DNA from 4 places in the Acidovorax sp. AC410 genome. Region 1 is predicted to be linked to each of the others. Evidence: predicted binding sites of a transcription regulator. Region 1 holds the regulator's gene; each other region holds the start of a gene.
What was found. Region 1 encodes LexA, which represses DNA repair genes until DNA is damaged. Its sites were predicted from a motif close to ACTGTATNNNNATACAGT; they were not measured.

Region 1 (4,515 bases):
GGTGAACAGAAGTTGGCGACGTCGTAGTGGCATGGGACTTCTCCTTTGGGATGGTTATCTGCGCTTCAACAGCGCTACGCACAGAACAGGACCCGTGGCTCTGGCATGGCCCAAGCCAGTGCCACCGTGGAACTGGCTTTGCCAGGCCACCGGTGGCGTCCCCCTGAGGGGCTGAGGGCCGCGGCTCCAAGCCCGCCTGCGCGGGCTTGGACGGCGCCGAAGGGCTGCCGCCTCTGGCGGCTGCACCGAGGCGCGAAGCGACTCAGGGGGCTACAAGTAAGCGATCCAGCGACCGCAGGCGACGATGGCCAGCCAGATGAGGGTGGACAGCAGCATCTGCGCCCGCGCAAGCCCATCGAGCCGCGCCAGCGAACCACGCCCATGAAACCACGCCGCGTTGCAGCCGGCAAGCATCAACAACAGCATCTTCAGGGTGAAGGCCCGGTTGGCGAGCAATTCCTGGGGCTGCGTGGCAAACATCACCAGGCCCGACAGGGCCGCCATGCCAAAGCCGCACAGCGCCAGCGACAGGCTCAGGCGCGCCAGGTCCCGCGGCGGCAGCGCCGCGCCCCAGCCGAACACCCGCAACTCCAGCAGCACCAGGTTGCCCAGCAGCAGCGCAATGCCCACGATGTGTACCACCTCCAGCGCCGGGTAGGCCCATACATGGGAGCGAAGGGCAGCAAACATAAAGGGCTTCCTGGCGTGGTGATCAGTGCAACAGCTCAAGCATCAGCGTGATGCGGGCCTTCACGGGCGACAGGCCGGGCGCGGCCGCAAAGGCGTCTCCTGCCGTGGGCAGCAACTGTCCTTCGGCGCAGCGCGTGGAGCGCACCACACGCACCCCAACCGCCTGCGCACGCGCCAGCGCGGCGCCGAGCGCATGGTGGATGGTGCCGTTGCCCGTGCAGGCCACCACCAGCCCCTGCACGCCCTCGCGCACCAAGGCATCCACCGCACGGCCACTGGCGCCCGCATGGCTCGCCACCAGTTCCACCCACGGCCAGGGGGCGTCGGCCGGCAGGGCGGCAGTGGCTGCGGCAGCCGTGCCGTCTGGCGCCTGGGGCCATGCCTGCACCAGGCGGGCCACGCCCTCCTCCACCCACCCCAAGGGCCCGGCGTCACCGGAACTGAACGGGTCCACCCGGTAAGGATGCACCTTCTGCACGCGCTGCGCGCCGTGGATGGTGCCGGCAGCCACCACCACCACGCCGTGCGCACCGGCGGTGGCCGCCACGGCCACGGCGTCGAGCAGGTTCTGCGGGCCATCGGGCACCAGCGCGGTCGATGGGCGCATGGCACAGGTCAGCACCACGGGCTTCGAGGCATGGAGCACGGAGTGCAGGAACCAGGCCGTCTCTTCGATGGTGTCGGTGCCATGGGTGATGACGATAGCGCGCACGGCAGGGTCGTCCATGCATTCGGCGCAGCGCTGCGCCAGGGCGCGCCACACACCCATCTCCATGTCCTTGCTGTCGATCTGGGCCACCTGCTCGACCACCAGGGCCCCGCCAGCCACTGTTTCGAGCCCGGGAACCGCCGCCAGCAGCTCGCCCACCCCCACCTGTGCGGCCGTGTAGCCAATGTTGTCCCCCGCCTGCGCAGCGGTGCCGGCAATGGTGCCGCCCGTACCCAGAACCACAATTTTTTGCGCACTCACTTGCATACTCCGAAAAACTGGTGAAAAATACAGCTACTGGATTAAAAAACAGTTATTTGCCACTGTACCGGCACACACTGGAAACCACCATGCTCGACAACCCCAAGCTCACCGCCCGCCAGCAACAGATTCTGGACCTGATCCAGACCGCCATTGCACGCACCGGCGCCCCCCCTACCCGCGCCGAAATCGCGACCGAGCTGGGCTTCAAGTCGGCCAATGCGGCAGAAGAGCACCTGCAGGCCCTGGCCCGCAAGGGCGTGATCGAACTGGTCAGCGGCACCTCGCGGGGCATCCGCCTACGCGGCGAGACCGTGCGCTCCATCAACGCAGCGCGTGGCACCCAGTTCAGCCTGCCCATTCCCGGCCTGTCGCAGCTGATGCTGCCGCTGATCGGCCGGGTCGCAGCGGGCTCACCCATTCTCGCGCAGGAGCATGTCGACCAGACCTACAGCGTGGAAAACAGCCTGTTCCAGCACAAGCCCGATTACCTGCTCAAGGTGCGCGGCATGTCCATGCGCGACGCCGGCATCATGGACGGCGACCTGCTGGCCGTGCAGTCCACGCGCGAGGCGCGCAATGGCCAGATCATCGTGGCCCGCCTGGGCGACGACGTCACCGTCAAGCGCCTGCGCCGCACGGCCACCGGCATCGAGCTGCTGCCCGAAAACCCCGACTACCCCGTGATCACCGTGCAGCCCGGTGAGCCCTTCGAGATCGAAGGCCTGGCGGTCGGCCTGATCCGCAACACCATGCTCATGTAGCGCCAAGGGTCCACGGCACCCCCTGCGCAAGGCAGGGATGCCGCAAAGGACCCGACGTGCATGGCCCAGGTGGCGGGCGTTTGACAGGTGGGATGCGGGATTTTCTGCAACCCACTGGTCAGCCCTGGGCCCATGCACATCCCTCGCAATCCTGCCTGTGTTCACCACCGACCTTCGGAGTCTTCACATGGGAATTGCTTCTTTGACCTTCTCGGCCTTCTCCCACCCCCTGCATGCGCTGACGCGCTGGCTGCAGCCTGCCGCGCATGGCGGGCACGACACCACTGCGGCACGGCCACGCACCTGCAAGGCACCTCTGCCAGCCACCCCGGCGCCAGCATGGCCGGCAGCGGCTGCAGCCCGCATGCCGCGCGACGAGACGCCACTGGCGGCAGCGGGAAGCCGCTTGCCCAACCCGGCCCAGGGAGCGGAGGCCGTGTGCAACCACGCCCAGGCACGCCGCGTGGTGCGGGTGCTGCGGACAGCCGCCTCCGGCGCCGATGCCGGACGCATCGTGATCTCGGGGCGCATGGCCGATGTGTGCGCGGAGCTGGACCGCATGGCCGCGCGCGAGGCGCTGCAACACTGACCCGGGCACCCCGGCCGGGCAGGCGAGCGGGCCAGCTGTCCTGCAAGCGGCGGCACCAGGCCCGCCGCCGCAGATGGGGCACCGCATTCGCGCGGATCAGCGCCTTCGCACATGCGGCATTCACGCAGCGTTGCAAATGCCGTGCGCCCGATGGGCCTTGGGGCGCAAAGACTGCAGCGCTCCAAGGCACAATGTCGGGATGAACATCGTGATCCTCGACGACTACCAGGATGCAGTGCGCAAGCTCCATTGCGCCACCCGGCTCGACGCCTACACCGCCAAGGTCTACACCAACACCGTCAAGGGCCTGGGCCAGCTGTCGATACGGCTCAAGGATGCCGACATCATCGTGCTGGTGCGCGAGCGCACCCAGATCACCCGCCAGCTGGTCGAAAAGCTGCCGCGCCTCAAACTCATTGCCCAGACCGGCAAGATCGGCAACCACATCGACGTGGCAGCCTGCACCGAGCGCGGCATTGCCGTGGCAGAGGGCGTGGGCTCGCCGGTGGCACCTGCGGAGCTGACCTGGGCCCTGGTGATGGCCGCCACGCGCCGGCTGCCCCAGTACATCTCCAACCTCAAGCACGGCGCCTGGCAGCAGTCGGGCCTCAAGACGGCGTCCATGCCGCCCAACTTCGGGCTGGGCACGGTGCTGCGCGGCAAGACGCTGGGCATCTGGGGCTATGGCCGCATCGGCCAGCTCGTGGCCGGCTATGGCCGGGCCTTCGGCATGAACGTGCGCGTCTGGGGCCGCGAGGCATCGCGCGCCCAGGCCCTGACCGATGGCTACCAGGCCGCCACCACGCGCGAGGAATTCTTCTCGCAGTGCGACGTGATCTCGGTGCATCTGCGCCTGAACGACGAGACGCGCGGCATCATCTCGCTTGAAGACCTGTCGTGCATGAAGCCCACCTCGCTGTTCGTGAACACCTCGCGCGCCGAACTGGTCGAGTCCGATGCCCTGATTGCGGCGCTGAACCGGGGTCGCCCCGGCATGGCGGCGGTGGACGTGTTCGAGAGCGAGCCCATCCTGCAGGGCCACGCCCTGCTGCGCCTTGAGAACTGCATCTGCACCCCGCACATCGGCTACGTGGAGCAGGACAGCTACGAGCTCTACTTTGGTGCGGCCTTCGACAACGTGGTGAACTTCATCAAGGGCACGCCGACCAACATCGTGAACCCGGGTTCGCTGCAGGTGCGGCGCTGACGCCCCCTCCTGCCGCCAACGCAAGCAGCGTCGGCGGCACCAACGAAAAAGGCTTCCCGAGGGAAGCCTTTTTTGATTCCGCGGGCACCACCCGAAGGCAGCGCTCCTGCACGGGATTGCATTCGACCGGATAACTAGGCGGGGAGCCGCAGACAGTGCTGTAGCACGGCAAGGCTCCCCAACAACGTTAGCCGGTTGAAGGCAAGTCCGTCCCTTAGTTCAGAGGGGTCTTCTTGCCGTCCTTGTAGTTGTACAGGGTGATGGCAGGGTTCTTCATTTCGCCGTTGGGTTCGAA
Region 2 (4,515 bases), 4.2 Mb from region 1:
CGGCCATGCCGATCGAGCCGCCTGCGCCGGCGCGGTTGTCCAGCACCACGGGCTGCTTGAGGATGCGGGTGAGCGACTCCTGCAGTGCGCGCACGGTGATGTCGGTGGCGCCGCCGGGCGGGAAGGGCACGACGATGCGCAGGGGCTTGGCATCTTGCGCCAAAGATATTCCAGGAATGAAAGATGCAGCAGCCAGGGTGGTGAGCAGGTGACGGCGTTTCATGGGTGGTTTTCCTATGGAGGGGGTTTGAGATTAAATGATCCAGTGCCACCTACCAAGCAATGGATGTGCCTGATAACATTCCGATATGGAATGATTTGAGAACTTACTATGTCTTCCCTCAGACGCCTTTCGCCACCCCTGCATCTGCTGCGGGCCTTTTCCACCGTGACCCGGTTCGGCGGCGTTTCGCGCGCGGCCGAGGCCCTGCACCTGACGCAGAGCGCGGTGAGCAAGCAGGTCAAGGAGCTGGAGGGCTGGGTGGGTGTGCCGCTGTTCGAGCGCAGCCGCAAGCGCCTGGCGCTCACGCCTGCGGGCGAGCGCTATGAGAAGGCGGTGCGGGCCGTGCTGGCGCAACTGGAGGCGGCCACGCTGGAACTGATCACCAGCGACGACGGTGGTGGCGCGCTGCACCTGTCGAGCCTGCCGACCTTTGCGGCCAAGTGGCTCATTCCGCGCTTGCCGCAGTTCCAGCAGCAGCACCCGCAGGTCACGCTGCACTTCGTGCCCTACGTGCACAGCTACAACTTCGAGCGGCCCGAACTCGACTGCGCCATCCTCTTCGGTGACGGCCATTGGCCCGGTGCGCATGCCCACTACCTCACGGGCCAGGACGTGGCGCTGATCGCACCGCGCACCCGCGTGGCGGACTGGGCCATCGACCACCCGCGCGACGTGGCGCGCCACACCCTGCTGCGCCATGTGACGGTGCCCGAGGCCTGGCTGCGCTGGAGCGAAACGCATGGCGTGCAGGGGCTCAACCCGCTGGCGGGCCCGCAGTTCGACCAGTTCCAGTCGATGATCCGCGCGGTGATGGCCGGCATGGGCCTGGCGCTGGTGCCGCGCTGCCTGGTGCAGGACGAGATCACCAGCGGCCTTGTGCGCGAGCCCCTGCCCGGCTGCGGCTACCAAAGCGAGGTCGGCTACTGGTTCTGCTACCCCGAGGGGCGCAACCAGCTGCAGACCCTGCAGCAGTTCCGCCAGTGGCTGCTGGCCTGTGCCGAACCTGCTTCCGCTGCCCCGCTGCCGTCTGCATAGGCACCCTGGCCTGTCGGCTCGTCAACGATGGTTGACGAACTCTGGGTTGTCAACTAAAGTTGACGACATGCAGGCACCCTCTCCCCTTCCCTCGCCCGAAGACCCCGAGGCTGCGCTGGCCGCCGTGGTGGCCTTGCGGCTAGTGGCCGACCGGCTGGAAGCCGGCGCCGTGGCGGCCGCGCTGGCGCAGGGCTGGTCCTGGGCGCAGATCGCTCAGGCCCTGGGTGTCAGCAAGCAGGCTGCGCACAAGCGGCTGTCCGCCCATGTTTCCCGATCCTGAGACAAAGGAGTTTCACCATGTTCCGCCAACTGCAGCACCGTTTCCAGAGCATGCGCACCCTGAGCCGGCTGTGCACGGGCGCCGAGGCACATGCCCGGTCGCGTGGCCAGGCCGCGCCGGGCGCAGAGCATTTCCTGCTCGCCGCCATCGACCTGCCCGACGGCTCGGCGCGGCGGGCGTTCGAGAGTGTTGGCGCCGACCCGGCGGCGGTGGGCGAGGCCATTGAGCGGCAGTACCGCGACGCCTTGCAATCCGTGGGGGTGCAAGCCCCGTTGCCGCCAGCGGCCGCACTGCAGGCTCCTGCAGCGGCCGGGCTGTACCGCGCCCAGCCTTCGGGCCAGGAACTGGTGCAGGCACTCGCCCGCTCAAGCAAGGAGCAGGCAGGCCCCTTGCTGGGGGCGCACGTGGTGGCCGTTGTCGCCACCATGCCGCAGGGCGTGGCGGCGCGCACGCTGCGCGCCCTGGGGATCGATGCCGCCAGGCTGGTGTTGGCCGCCCGGGCCCAGGTGCCATCGGCCAGCTAAGCGGGGTTCACGGCGCCTGCGTGCCAGCGGCATCACCGCCCGCATAGGCCTCCAGCCCGATGGCCACCACCGTGGCCACGTCCTTGCCCACTTCGCTGCGGAACTCCGCCTCGGCCTGGGCCACTGCATCGCGAAAGGCCTGCAGCCACGCCAGCCCCGTGGGGGTGAAGCACACACGCCGAGCGCGTGCATCGAGCGGGTCCGCCGCGCGCGTGATCAGGCCCCAGGCCTCGCACTGGTCCACCAGGGTGGCCATGGCCTGCTTGCTCATGCCGGCGCGCTGGGCCAGGTCGGTCAGGCGGTCGCCCTGCAGCGCCAGGTGGCGCGTGATGTGGACGTGCGCCGCGCTCACCTGGTCGCGTGCGGCCAGGTTGGACAGGGCCAGCGGCACCTCCACGTTGTGCGCCATGAGCTGCAGCACCCGGGCGTCGAAGCGGCGCATGGCGTGGCCGAGCAGGCGGCCCAGGTGGGTCTGGCGCCAGCCATCCTCGGCGGGGCTGGGCGGCGGTGCCGCGGGCAGGAAATCAGGCATGCGGCATTGTCAGGCAAACTGACTAAATAGTGCATTGATGCAATCCAACGGCTCGCATAAACTACTGTTCAAGCATCCAGCCTGTAGTTAATTGCAGACGAGGTGCAAACATCCAACCCGTTGTTTTTCAAGGAGTTTTTCATGGACGTCGCAGTCAAAGGCACCAACCCCCCCCTTCCCGTCAACACCGAAAAGGCCAAGGCGCTGGCGGCTGCACTGGCCCAGATCGAGAAGCAATTCGGCAAGGGCACCATCATGCGCCTGGGCGAAGGCGAGGTGATCGAGGACATCCAGGTGGTCTCCACCGGCTCGCTGGGCCTGGACATCGCCCTGGGCGTGGGCGGACTGCCGCGCGGCCGCGTGATCGAGATCTACGGCCCGGAATCCTCGGGCAAGACCACGCTCACCCTGCAGGTGATTGCCGAGATGCAGAAGCTGGGCGGCACCTGTGCCTTCGTCGACGCCGAGCACGCACTGGACGTGCAGTACGCCCAGAAGCTGGGCGTGCAGCTGTCCGACATGCTGATCAGCCAGCCCGACACGGGTGAACAGGCCCTGGAAATCGTGGACAGCCTGGTGCGCTCGGGCGCCGTGGACCTGATCGTCATCGACTCGGTCGCCGCGCTCACGCCCAAGGCCGAAATTGAAGGCGAGATGGGCGATGCCCTGCCCGGCCTGCAGGCCCGCCTGATGAGCCAGGCGCTGCGCAAGCTGACGGCCACGATCAAGAAGACCAACTGCACGGTCATCTTCATCAACCAGATCCGCATGAAGATCGGCGTGATGTTCGGCAGCCCCGAAACCACCACCGGCGGCAATGCGCTCAAGTTCTACGCCTCGGTGCGCCTGGACATCCGCCGCACCGGCACCATCAAGAAGGGCGACGAAGCCATCGGCAACGAGACCAAGGTCAAGGTGGTCAAGAACAAGGTGAGCCCGCCCTTCAAGACGGCCGAGTTCGACATCCTGTTCGGCGAGGGCATCAGCCGCGAGGGCGAGATCATCGACATGGGCGTGACCGCCAAGATCGTCGAGAAGTCGGGCGCCTGGTATGCCTACAACGGCGAGAAGATCGGCCAGGGCCGTGACAACGCGCGCGAGTTCCTGCGCGAGAACCCCGACCTCGCCCGTGAGATCGAGAACAAGGTGCGCGAAGGGCTGGGCATTGCGCTGCTGCCCGACGGGCTGCAAGCGGCTGCCCCGGCAGGCGATTCGGACGAGTGATGCGGCGGCGCATTGGGCGCCACTGCAACACACCTGGGCGGCCATTGCGCAGTGTTGCGGCAATGGCCGCTGTGCATTGGACCATTGCCTGGCTGCCTGCCAACCAAACCCATGGGCTTTGACACCGTTTCCCTGAAGGGCCGCGCGCTGCGGTTGCTGGGCCAGCGCGAGCACTCGCGCGCCGAGCTGCTGCGCAAACTGCGCCCGCATGTGCAGGAGGGCGAAGACCTCGAGGCCGTGCTGAGCGAGCTGGAGGCCCGGGACTTCATCAGCGAGGAGCGCGTGGTGGCCTCGGTGCTACACCAGCGTGCGGGCCGCATGGGGGCGGCACGCATCCGCCAGGAGCTGCAGTCCAAGGGCATCGGCGGCGAGGCCGTGCAGCAGGCCGTGGCACAGCTGCAGGACACGGAGCTGGCCCGCGCCCGCGAGGTGTGGCGCCGCCGCTTCGGCGAGCCCGCCGCCGACCCGCAGGGGCGCGCCAAGCAGGTGCGCTTTCTGATGTCGCGGGGCTTCTCGGCCGACGTCGTGCGCCGCGTGGTGCGCGGCGTGGGGGATGATGACGTTTAGATGCCCAGCATCAGCTTGAGGTTCTGCACCGCCGCCCCGCTGGCACCCTTGCCCAGGTTGTCCAGGCGTGCCACCAGCACCGCGTGGCGGTAGGTCTCGTTGGCGAACACGCGCAACTCGAGCTTGTTGG
Region 3 (4,515 bases), 2.4 Mb from region 1:
TGCGGCGGTTCAGGTCCACGCCAATCCATGTTCGCCCGATGAAGTGCGTCAAGGTCCAGCGCCCCAGTTCCTCCAGCTGCTCGTCCGTCCCTGTCCGGTCGGGCGTCACCATCACCAGGCAGCCGGCCAGAGCATCGCCTTCGATGGTTGAGCGTTCAAGAAGGTAGGTGCCTTTCTCTGCGGTGCGCCGCAGCCGCGTGATGAACTGGCATAGGTTGCCGTAACCATCGAGGTTCTGCGCAAGGATCACCATCGTGAAGGCCAGGCCGGCCTGCACTTTGAACTGCGAGCCCACCAGCAACTGCAGCCCCTCCTTCTTGGCGGCGACATGCGCGCGCACCACACCGGCCAGCGTGCATTCGTCGGTGATGGCAATGGCGCTGTAGCCCAGCTCCTTGGCGCGCTCGAGCAGTTCGTCAGGCCAACTGGCCCCGACAAGGAACGTGAAATTGGAAACGCAGCGCAGCTCTGCGTAGAAGGGAAGCGCCATGACTGTTGCCTGAAGGTCTATGCATCGTTCAGGCGTACAGGCCATGAAGGAACCAGCCCGTCTCGTCCTCGGCCAGGCGGCGTTGGAAAATCCACAGCACCCCTGCATGCCGGCTCAACGCGATCCAGTAGTCGCGTTGCACGTTGAGCTGACCGCCCTGTGTACCTGCAGCCGCCGAACGCTCTCGGTGCCACCAGCCGCCTTCCACGCGGTCCGGGCCCAGCAGCAACTGCAGTTGCCCCTGGTAGATCGGGCGGTGCTCCCGCTCGGCCAGACGCAGCGGTTCGGGCAGCACCCATGCGGGCAGCGGCAGCTCGTGGCAGGGGAGCGAAGCGCGGGGGCGCACCATCTCCGCACCCTGCCAGCACTGCATCCATTCGGGGCGGTGGTCGGCATTCAGGACGGGGCGCACCACGCGATCCTTGCCCAGGCGGGCCTGCACGCGCTCCAGCACCAGGGACGTGGCTTCGCCCTGGCGGATGGTCTCAGGCAGGAGCGACTTGCTCTCCTGCCTGATAGCGATGGTTTCGGAGGCAAGCAGCTCAATGTCGCCGACGGGTGCCAGCAGCTCGACCTTGGCCAGATGCTCGCTGAGCAGGCGGCCCAGGTGGTCCACGTTCTGCGTAGCCTCCGCGGTGCGCACGGTGATCTCCCCCCCAGTGCCTGCGGTCTTGGCGCGCATCGCGTCATGGGCCCACCGCAGCGTGAACGAGGTGACGCCCATGTGCCTGGCCGCTAGCCAGCCGGACATCTGGAGTAACAAGCGGCGGGCGCCGAACATCAGTGCCATCGCGTTTTCGACACGGAACATGAACTCCAGGCGGGCACTGAAGGTTTCGGGAAGTTGCTGCCACTCGCAGACCTCGGGACGCAGTCCGTAGGCCTGGTCCAGGCTGTGAAGCAGGTCCTTGTCGAAGCGCCGACCCAGGCCACCCCGGGGCAGCTTGCGCACATCACCCAGCGTGCGTGATCCGAGGCGGTGCAGCGTGCCTTGATGGCGCGCCACGGCGGTGATCATCTCCAGCGGTAGTTTGTCGAGGATGGATGGCAGCGGGCCGGCAAAGCCATCCACCACGCGCGAGCGCACCAGAGCCAGCGCGGCGGTGCCCGTCGGGGCCCAAGCGAAGGCTTCAACGCCCAACTCACTGGCTTCCGATTCGATGCGCCCTCGCAAGTGCGACAGGCCGCCAAACAGGCGTGCGCTGGCCCCGACCTCAACCAGGACCACTTCTTCGCGCACTGCCACCCTTGGAGAGAACTGCAGCGCCCAAACAGCCAGGGAAGGCAGGTCAATGGCGGTGCAGGACTCGGTGCTGGTCTTGTGCGGTAGCAGTGCGGCCCAGATGCCGATCATCGGTGGCCTCCTCTCTGCGCAGGGGGATGGCGAAATCGGTGTCCAGGCGGCGCAGTCGCGGCGGCAGCACCTGGCTCAGGCGGCCGGGGATGGCCTGCAGTTCCAGCACGTCATGGCAGGGCGTACCACGGCGCTTGAGGATGCGCACGTCGATGTTCCAGCCTGTGCCGAGCGACACCAGGGTGCGCAGTGGCGCCGGCGAGGCCTCTCGCTGCGCGTTCAAAGGCCGAAAGAGAAAGACAGGCGACTGGCAGGACTGGGCATGCACCTGCAGGCGCCTGATCTGGTCCGAGCGGACTTGGGGGAGCCAGGAAAGCACCGCGCCGCGGGGATTGGACTTCACCAATTGCTCCGTCACCCACAAGCGCTCGGCTGGCGTCTTGGCCTGAATCCAGACGATCTGGTCGGCGGGAACTCCGAGCTGAGCCAAGCCACCGGCATGGGGCTGCTGGGGTGGGGCAACGAGCAGTATCTGGCCGCCGTTCTGGACCAGGCTGGGCAAGCTTCTGCCCAGCAGGCGCCATTCGCACAGCGGTGCTTGGGCCAGGAGGACCTCGGTCAGGGCGCGTGTGGGCCAGCCACCCCCGGGCAGGGAGGCGTCCAACAGGTCAAAACCCGTGGAGATTGTCGGGTGGCCGTCGTGCACCAGGTCGTCGCCCAGCCATACAGATTCCCGTACCGAAATGGGCAGGCTCTGGGTGTCGAAGGACTGGGAAGCGTGGGAGGCAGGCATGGCAAAATACTGTAATTAAATACAGTATATGGACAGACTTACTGACATGGAAAGAGGGTTCCGACGGCGGTTGAAGGCCATTGCATGCGGCTCGCACTGAAATCGATAGCGGCGAAATCAGCGCCTGCGCGGGAGGATCAAGTGATCGAGTACGGTGGAAAATATTTGCGATGACCAGGCGGGCCATCCCGACGAAACCCTGGTGCAAGGTCAGGATGCCGCTATGCCTGAAATGACTGAAAGGCACATTTCTGTATAAGAGCTCAACGATGGAAACCGATCAGACTGCCCCCATGAATCGCTGTGGCTACTGTGGATTTACCAACTACCGCAGGGTGGTCGAGCGCGATGCCCAGGGAGCGATGCGCTACGGCGATCGCTTGTTGTGGGACGATGACATCCCCTTCTAGCTGTGACCGGCGACCGATGCGCGAGGAAATACGAATGAAACGCATGGAACCACTTCGCCACGTTCGGGCCAGCGTGCTCGACATCGCGTACTTCGAGCAAGGCCCTACCGCCGGGCCGCCTGTGGTAGTGATGCATGGCTTTCCGTACGACATCCACAGTTACCAAGAAGTAGCTCCTTTGCTGGCGGATGCAGGCTGCCGCGTGCTGGTGCCTTACCTGCGCGGGTATGGCGGCACGCGGTTTGTGAACGCGTCAAACTTGCGATCCGGCGAGCAGGCCGCGCTTGGGGCCGATTTGCTCGCGTTCCTGGACAGCCTTGGCATTGAGCGGGCGGTGCTTGCGGGCTACGACTGGGGTGGCCGGGCCGCGTGTGTGGTCGCCGCGCTGTGGCCCCAGCGTTGCGCGGGTCTGGTCTCGGTGAACAGCTACAACATCCAGAACATCGCCAGGGCCATGGAGCCGGAAGCACCTGAAAAAGAGCTGCGGCTCTGGTATCAATACTACCTCCATGGCGAGCGCGGTCGAGCTGGGCTTGAGCAAAACCGCAGGGCATTTTCCAAGCTACTGTGGCAACTGTGGTCACCGACCTGGCGCTTCGACGATGCGACTTTCGAGCAGAGCGCTGCCGCCTTCGACAACCCGGATTTCGTCGAAGTGGTAATCCACTCGTACCGGCACCGCTACGCCTTGGTGCCTGGTGATCCGGCCTATGCAAACATCGAAGCGAAGCTTGCCCAGCAACCCGTCATCACCGTTCCATCTATCACCTTGGATGGCGCCAACGACGGGGTGCGTCCGCCTGCGGATGCGTCGGTACATGCAGCACGCTTCAGCGCTCTGCGCGACCATCGAATCCTGGACGGCGTCGGCCACAACCTACCGCAAGAAGCACCTCAGGAGTTCGCCATGGCGGTGCTGGAACTAGTCAGGGACAGAGGCTGACCGCGCTGGCGCATCACTTCCGAAATCCAGGCCCAGCCGTTGACGTGGCTATTTGGAAGACTGGCTGCGCCTGCCCTTGATGATTCCAAGTTTGGCCTGCCAGCACTCGGCGCATATCCAGACGGACGGTCGAATTTCGCATCCGCCTTGGATACTGCGTTGGTCCTTGTGCACAGCACATTCACGCGTTGTGTCCGAGACCCGGCTGTTCGGAAGTTTGAAGAGTGGCTGAGTCATAGCAACATCCTTGATGTAGAGCGAGACTGCAGCTTTTGGGTTCAGGCCCTCGTAGGACAACGCCAGTTGCCCACCCTTCAATATGCGCAGTTTGCCAGCCGCAACAAAACGGGTGACGCTGACAAGTCGCTCGGGCTGACCATCATTTAGTTGCAACTTGCCTGCTCCGCCGGGCTATTGCTTTGTGCTGATCGGTTGAGCCAAAGTCCTACAAACCGTCACGGCGAGGACCTTAACCTGTGCCTTCCCCACAACCCAGTGACGAAGGTACACAATGCCCAAAGATCCTACGCGTGCTGCCAAGGGCGCTGCCGCGCCTGTTCCATCAACTGCTGCAGCACCTGCCAG
Region 4 (4,515 bases), on a different contig from region 1:
CCACACTTTGGAGACTTCCAATATGGCTCAACAGCAGATGAGTTTTGAGATTGCGGTGGACGAACCACCACTCATGGCCGAAGGTGAAATTCGCAACGCCGGTGAATGGCAAGTGCGCAATTTCCGCGGCTTTCAACAGGCCCGTGAAGGGCGTTCAGGTCGTTGGCGCTTCTATGTCTGCGGCTTCGTGCCGACGAGCTCCGGCGTCGCCGGCAGTTGCACTGTGCTCCGGGCCGACGGGACCAAGGAGTCTGTGAAGATCGACGCACGCGACCGGATACTGGTCGCTGGGCAGTGGTATGGCCGTGGGCATTGGAATCACTGAATGGTCACCACCATTACTCAGGCCCCAGCCAGGTACTTTGGACCCAAGAGCCATGCGCTTGGTACCGCTGCCACTGAATACGTGATCGGCTATGCCTTTTCTACGAGCGAGGCAGCGGTGCTTCACGGCTATAGCGCAGCGGGGTGCTTTACCGTTTCTGTGGGCACGAACACTGCTGCCTTCGCTACGCCTGCAGCTGCCTCGCATGCTGCATCGCTGACTGGGCTCAAGCCCGGCCGGTGGTCGATAGACCACCCTGACAACCGGTCGTTGGCATGCGCCTCGGCCTTCTTACCGATGCCTTCTGCTTCGTCTCTGACGCCGCAGTAGGCCGTAAAGACCCGGTCGAATAGGCGACCTTCAAAATGAGCCCCGGGCGTGATCTATCGATCGTGCCCGGGGCTTTTTGCGTTCCGAACGGCGGTGCTGCGGCCGAGGCTGATCAGCGAGAATCTGGCACTCGGGCAGCTTGAACGGAACAGATATGGACGCATCCCCCTCTTCCCCCCGCCTTCTGGCCATAGTGGCGGTGGAGCCGTCTCAGCGTGTGCAGTGTCAGCAACCAGCCTGCAATCACGGGGTCTATGCCGCCATCCACGTTGTCAGGGATGAGGGGCGCGTTCTGGTGTTGGGCTCCACGTGCTTTGAGAAGCGATACGGATCGTCCTCTGCCCTGGGCAGGCCAGCGTATGACAATTCCGGTGGATCAGGCCGCCGGCTCACGGCGGAGGAGCGGCGCCTGCTGGTGGAAAACACCGCAGCATTGATCGCCAGGTTTGAGGACGAGACTGAACGTGAAAGACAGGCCGCGCTTGAGCAGGAAAAGCTTCTCAGAGACGCCGCTGCCGCGAGGCAGCCGCCTGCCCCGTCCCCTGCCCTTCGATTCTCTGATGACTTGGGCCCGCCAGGCCGGCGCTGGCCTTGGCCGTGGCACTCGGGCAGCTCGGTCGCGTTGCTCACTTCACCCACTGGGCAGCAGTGGGTGCGGCAGGAGCACCGAGACAGGTTCCAGACGTTGGCGCCCTGGCCAGCATTCCGGGGGTGGCAGACCGAGTTCCCGACCTCGGTGGGTACCCCCGACGAGTACCTAGGCGCGCTTGTTGTGAGCGACATTGTCTCGGCGCTGAAGACACTCAAGGGGTTGGGCTACGCAGGTCCTATTCCGGGGTCGTGGCAGATGATCCAGCCAAGTCTCGATGGCTTTGCTCGATCCAGGGGGCGCTGGTAAATGGCGACCGTGCTCGCACCTCACCTTGGTCAGGCTCGAGGCCCAGCCGGGCTGCGACGCGCTGCCATGACAACGTCGAGGCGCGGCCGCTGTTCTCCGAGTGGCCCACACATCGCTTACCCCGTGCAATTCGCAGGGTGACCGTCAGTCACCCTTCGAACAGTCGGCATCACCAACCGGGTCTGCTGCCTCGTTCTCGTAGGGCTGACCCTCTGCGGCCGCCAGTGCCAAAGTGCCAGCGTCGAGTGCCGCCGCCCAGCTGTCGAAATCGCATTCCGATGCCGAGTGGGGCTTGAAGACCAGCGCCTCGTTCGCTTCCTGCTCAAGGACAATCCAGCGAAACGCTTCGTCGCTATCAGGGTCAGGGATGATCTGCAGGCAATACGAAGGCATGCGTGTCTCCAATGATTGAATCCGAGTTTACGTTGTGCATTTGCGCTCCATCATGGGTGAGGGTAGCACTGCGCTCAGGTAGGACGGGGCCGGATCCTCTGCCGCCGACGGTACACAACCTGCCAAGCTTGTAGAAGACGGATGGATGGCGCCCCATCCTCGACAGCAAGCTGGGGGTGAGTCAGAGGTAGCAGTAGCAGCCGGTAAAGCCCGGCACGACCGATCTCGGCAGCCAGCTGATGATTTTGTAACAGGCATCGGATGATCTTTGGGCGCCGATTGGCTTCCAAGAGCCCGAGAAGTCTGGAAAGCTTGCTACAAACCTTGCTGTCCAAAGACCCTGCAGCCAGGTACACCCCTACATGGGAAAACGCGGCACGGCCATACACTGTAAATAACTACAGTATTTGCACCCGATGTCAGCCCTTCTTCATTCCTTCGACCCACACGCCCTGCCGCCAGGCGTGCGCGAAGCCGTTTGGCTCGGTGGGGAGATGGGTCGCCAGGAAGGTGAGACCGTGGCCACGGGGTTTTCAGAGCTGGACGCGGTGCTGCCTGGGAGTGGTTGGCCAACCAGGGCGCTCACCGAGGTGCTGTCCGCGCAGGCGCCGCTTTGCGAATGGCGCCTGCTGGGGGGCGCTTTGCCCTCGCTCGTTGCCGGTGGGGGCCAGATCCTGCTCGTCGCTCCGCCGCAGCCGCCGCATGCCGGCGGCCTGCAGCAGCTAGGGCTGCCACCAGAACGCCTCGTCTGGATCCAGGCGAAGACGCCTGCAGAGCGCTTGTGGGCCACAGAGCAGCTGGTCAAATCCAATCCCAAGGGGGCGGTGCTTGCCTGGTTGCCGCAGGCTCGGGCCGAGCAGATCCGTCGCCTGCAGGTGCACGCTCAGTCCTGCCAGTCCCCAGTCTTCCTGTTTCGGCCTTTGGCGGCTGAGCGGGAGGCTTCGCCCGCACCTCTGCGCATCAAGGCAGCATTGGGTACCGGATGGCACATCGATGTGACTGTGCTCAAGCGGCGCGGCACCCCTTTCAGCGGGGTGTTGCGCCTGGTCGCAGTTCCAGATCGCCTTGACCGTGTGTTGCCCCCGCGCCTGCGCCGCATGGGCATTGAAATTGTTGCTCCCCTGCGCAGCCAGGAGGCCTCCCATGATTGGGATCTGGGCCGCACTGAGTCCCTCCAAGAACCCCGACTCCTGCACGGCCATTGATCTTCAGGGGCTGGCTATCTGGGCGTTGCAGTTCACGCCGCGGGTGGCCATGGCCGAAGAAGAAGCCGTGTTGCTCGAGATCGGGGCCAGCGTGCGCCTGTTCGGTGGCTTGGAGAACCTGCGCCAGCGCATCGAGGGGGAGGCGACGGAGCTGGGGGTAGACGCCATCTCGTGGGCCCCCACCGGCACCGCCGCCTTGGCGTTGCTGAGGTGCCGCGTAGGGGATGGGTTTGCCCGCCCTCTCCCTTCGATCCTTGACAAGTTGCCGCTGGAGACCATCACAGCCGTGGCGCGCCACCAGGGGACGCTCCACCGCCTGGGATCGCGCACCCTGGGCGACGTGCGCAAGCTGCCGCGCGGCGGGTTGGGCCGGCGCTTTGACAAGCAGCTTCTGACAGCGCTGGACCAGGCATACGGCCTGCGCCCGGAGGTCTATGAGTGGGTACCCCTTCCTGAGACGTTCTCGGCCCGCCTGGAGTTTCAGTTCCGGGTGGAGCACGCCGCGGCGCTGATGTTCGGCGCGCGCCGGCTCCTGCTGCAGATGTCGGGCTGGCTGGCGGCTCGCCACATGGGCGTCACCGCCTTTACTCTCCGCTGGTGCCATGACGCAATGCGGGCGAAGACTGCCGGCACAGGTGGCGAGCTCACCGTGCGCACCGCTGAGGCCACGCAGTCAGTTGAGCACCTGGGCCGGCTGCTGACAGAGCATCTGGCCAAGGTCGAGCTGCTGGCACCGGCGGGCGACATCGAACTGCTGGCCACCGAGACCATCCCGATCACGCAAGAGAGCAAGTCGCTGCTCCCGGACACCATCCGACAAGGTGAGGCTACCGCGCTGGTCCTAGAACGCATTCAGGCGCGCCTCGGGAAGGAGCGGGTAGTGCGCCCGCGACTTGTCGAGGACCACCGTCCTGAATGCATACAGCAATGGCTGCCAGCCGAGCAGCCACTACCGCGCGCCAGCGTGACCGACCACCATTTTCCACTGCCAGGCTGGCTGTTGGCGGAGCCCCTGCGCCTGGCCGAAAGAGACAACCGTCCCATGTACCAGGGGCAGCTGCAGATACTGCTCGGCCCGGACCGCGTCGAGGGTGGCTGGTGGGATCGACAGGGCAAGGTGGAGGGGGCGGCGCCGGGAACCGTGCAGCGCGACTATTTCGTGGCCCTCAGCCACCATGCAGGCCTGCTTCTGGTTTTCCAGCGCCGCCTTGCCGGTGATGAGACGGGCTGGTTCCTCCACGGGCAATACGCCTGACGCGAACGTTTGCCATGTCCCTGCCCTCGTATTGCGAGTTGCGCGCGCGTTCCAACTACTCCTTCCTGACCGCTGCCAGCTGGCCGGAAGAGCTGGTGGAGCGCGCGCA

Region 2: the regulator LexA is predicted to act here: its motif matches at 2,658-2,675, upstream of recA (recombinase RecA).
Region 3: the regulator LexA is predicted to act here: its motif matches at 2,586-2,603, upstream of imuA (translesion DNA synthesis-associated protein ImuA).
Region 4: the regulator LexA is predicted to act here: its motif matches at 2,334-2,351, upstream of imuA (translesion DNA synthesis-associated protein ImuA).

Annotation. Positions count from the first base shown of each region.
Region 1 covers NZ_CEEDCG010000001.1:5,837,281-5,841,795, forward strand. Annotated here, with positions in the region: gene AC0IZS_RS27080 (DUF6152 family protein) at 1-33, opposite strand, end outside; gene AC0IZS_RS27085 (hypothetical protein) at 271-690, opposite strand; gene AC0IZS_RS27090 (asparaginase) at 713-1,666, opposite strand; gene lexA (transcriptional repressor LexA) at 1,750-2,424, shown strand; gene AC0IZS_RS27100 (hypothetical protein) at 2,612-3,013, shown strand; gene AC0IZS_RS27105 (D-2-hydroxyacid dehydrogenase family protein) at 3,213-4,220, shown strand; gene AC0IZS_RS27110 (branched-chain amino acid ABC transporter substrate-binding protein) at 4,435-4,515, opposite strand, start outside.
Region 2 covers NZ_CEEDCG010000001.1:1,673,369-1,677,883, reverse strand. Annotated here, with positions in the region: gene AC0IZS_RS07795 (tripartite tricarboxylate transporter substrate binding protein BugE) at 1-223, opposite strand, end outside; gene AC0IZS_RS07790 (LysR substrate-binding domain-containing protein) at 332-1,258, shown strand; gene AC0IZS_RS07785 (helix-turn-helix domain-containing protein) at 1,326-1,538, shown strand; gene AC0IZS_RS07780 (Clp protease N-terminal domain-containing protein) at 1,556-2,062, shown strand; gene AC0IZS_RS07775 (MarR family winged helix-turn-helix transcriptional regulator) at 2,070-2,594, opposite strand; gene recA (recombinase RecA) at 2,736-3,818, shown strand; gene recX (recombination regulator RecX) at 3,930-4,385, shown strand; gene argC (N-acetyl-gamma-glutamyl-phosphate reductase) at 4,382-4,515, opposite strand, start outside.
Region 3 covers NZ_CEEDCG010000001.1:3,410,609-3,415,123, forward strand. Annotated here, with positions in the region: gene AC0IZS_RS15895 (error-prone DNA polymerase) at 1-490, opposite strand, end outside; gene AC0IZS_RS15900 (DNA polymerase Y subunit UmuC family protein) at 519-1,844, opposite strand; gene imuA (translesion DNA synthesis-associated protein ImuA) at 1,780-2,577, opposite strand; gene AC0IZS_RS15910 (hypothetical protein) at 2,841-3,032, opposite strand; gene AC0IZS_RS15915 (alpha/beta fold hydrolase) at 3,022-3,930, shown strand; gene AC0IZS_RS15920 (catalase) at 4,442-4,515, shown strand, end outside.
Region 4 covers NZ_CEEDCG010000003.1:120,227-124,741, forward strand. Annotated here, with positions in the region: gene AC0IZS_RS33760 (hypothetical protein) at 23-325, shown strand; gene AC0IZS_RS33765 (hypothetical protein) at 1,698-1,946, opposite strand; gene imuA (translesion DNA synthesis-associated protein ImuA) at 2,363-3,151, shown strand; gene AC0IZS_RS33775 (Y-family DNA polymerase) at 3,090-4,406, shown strand; gene AC0IZS_RS33780 (error-prone DNA polymerase) at 4,421-4,515, shown strand, end outside.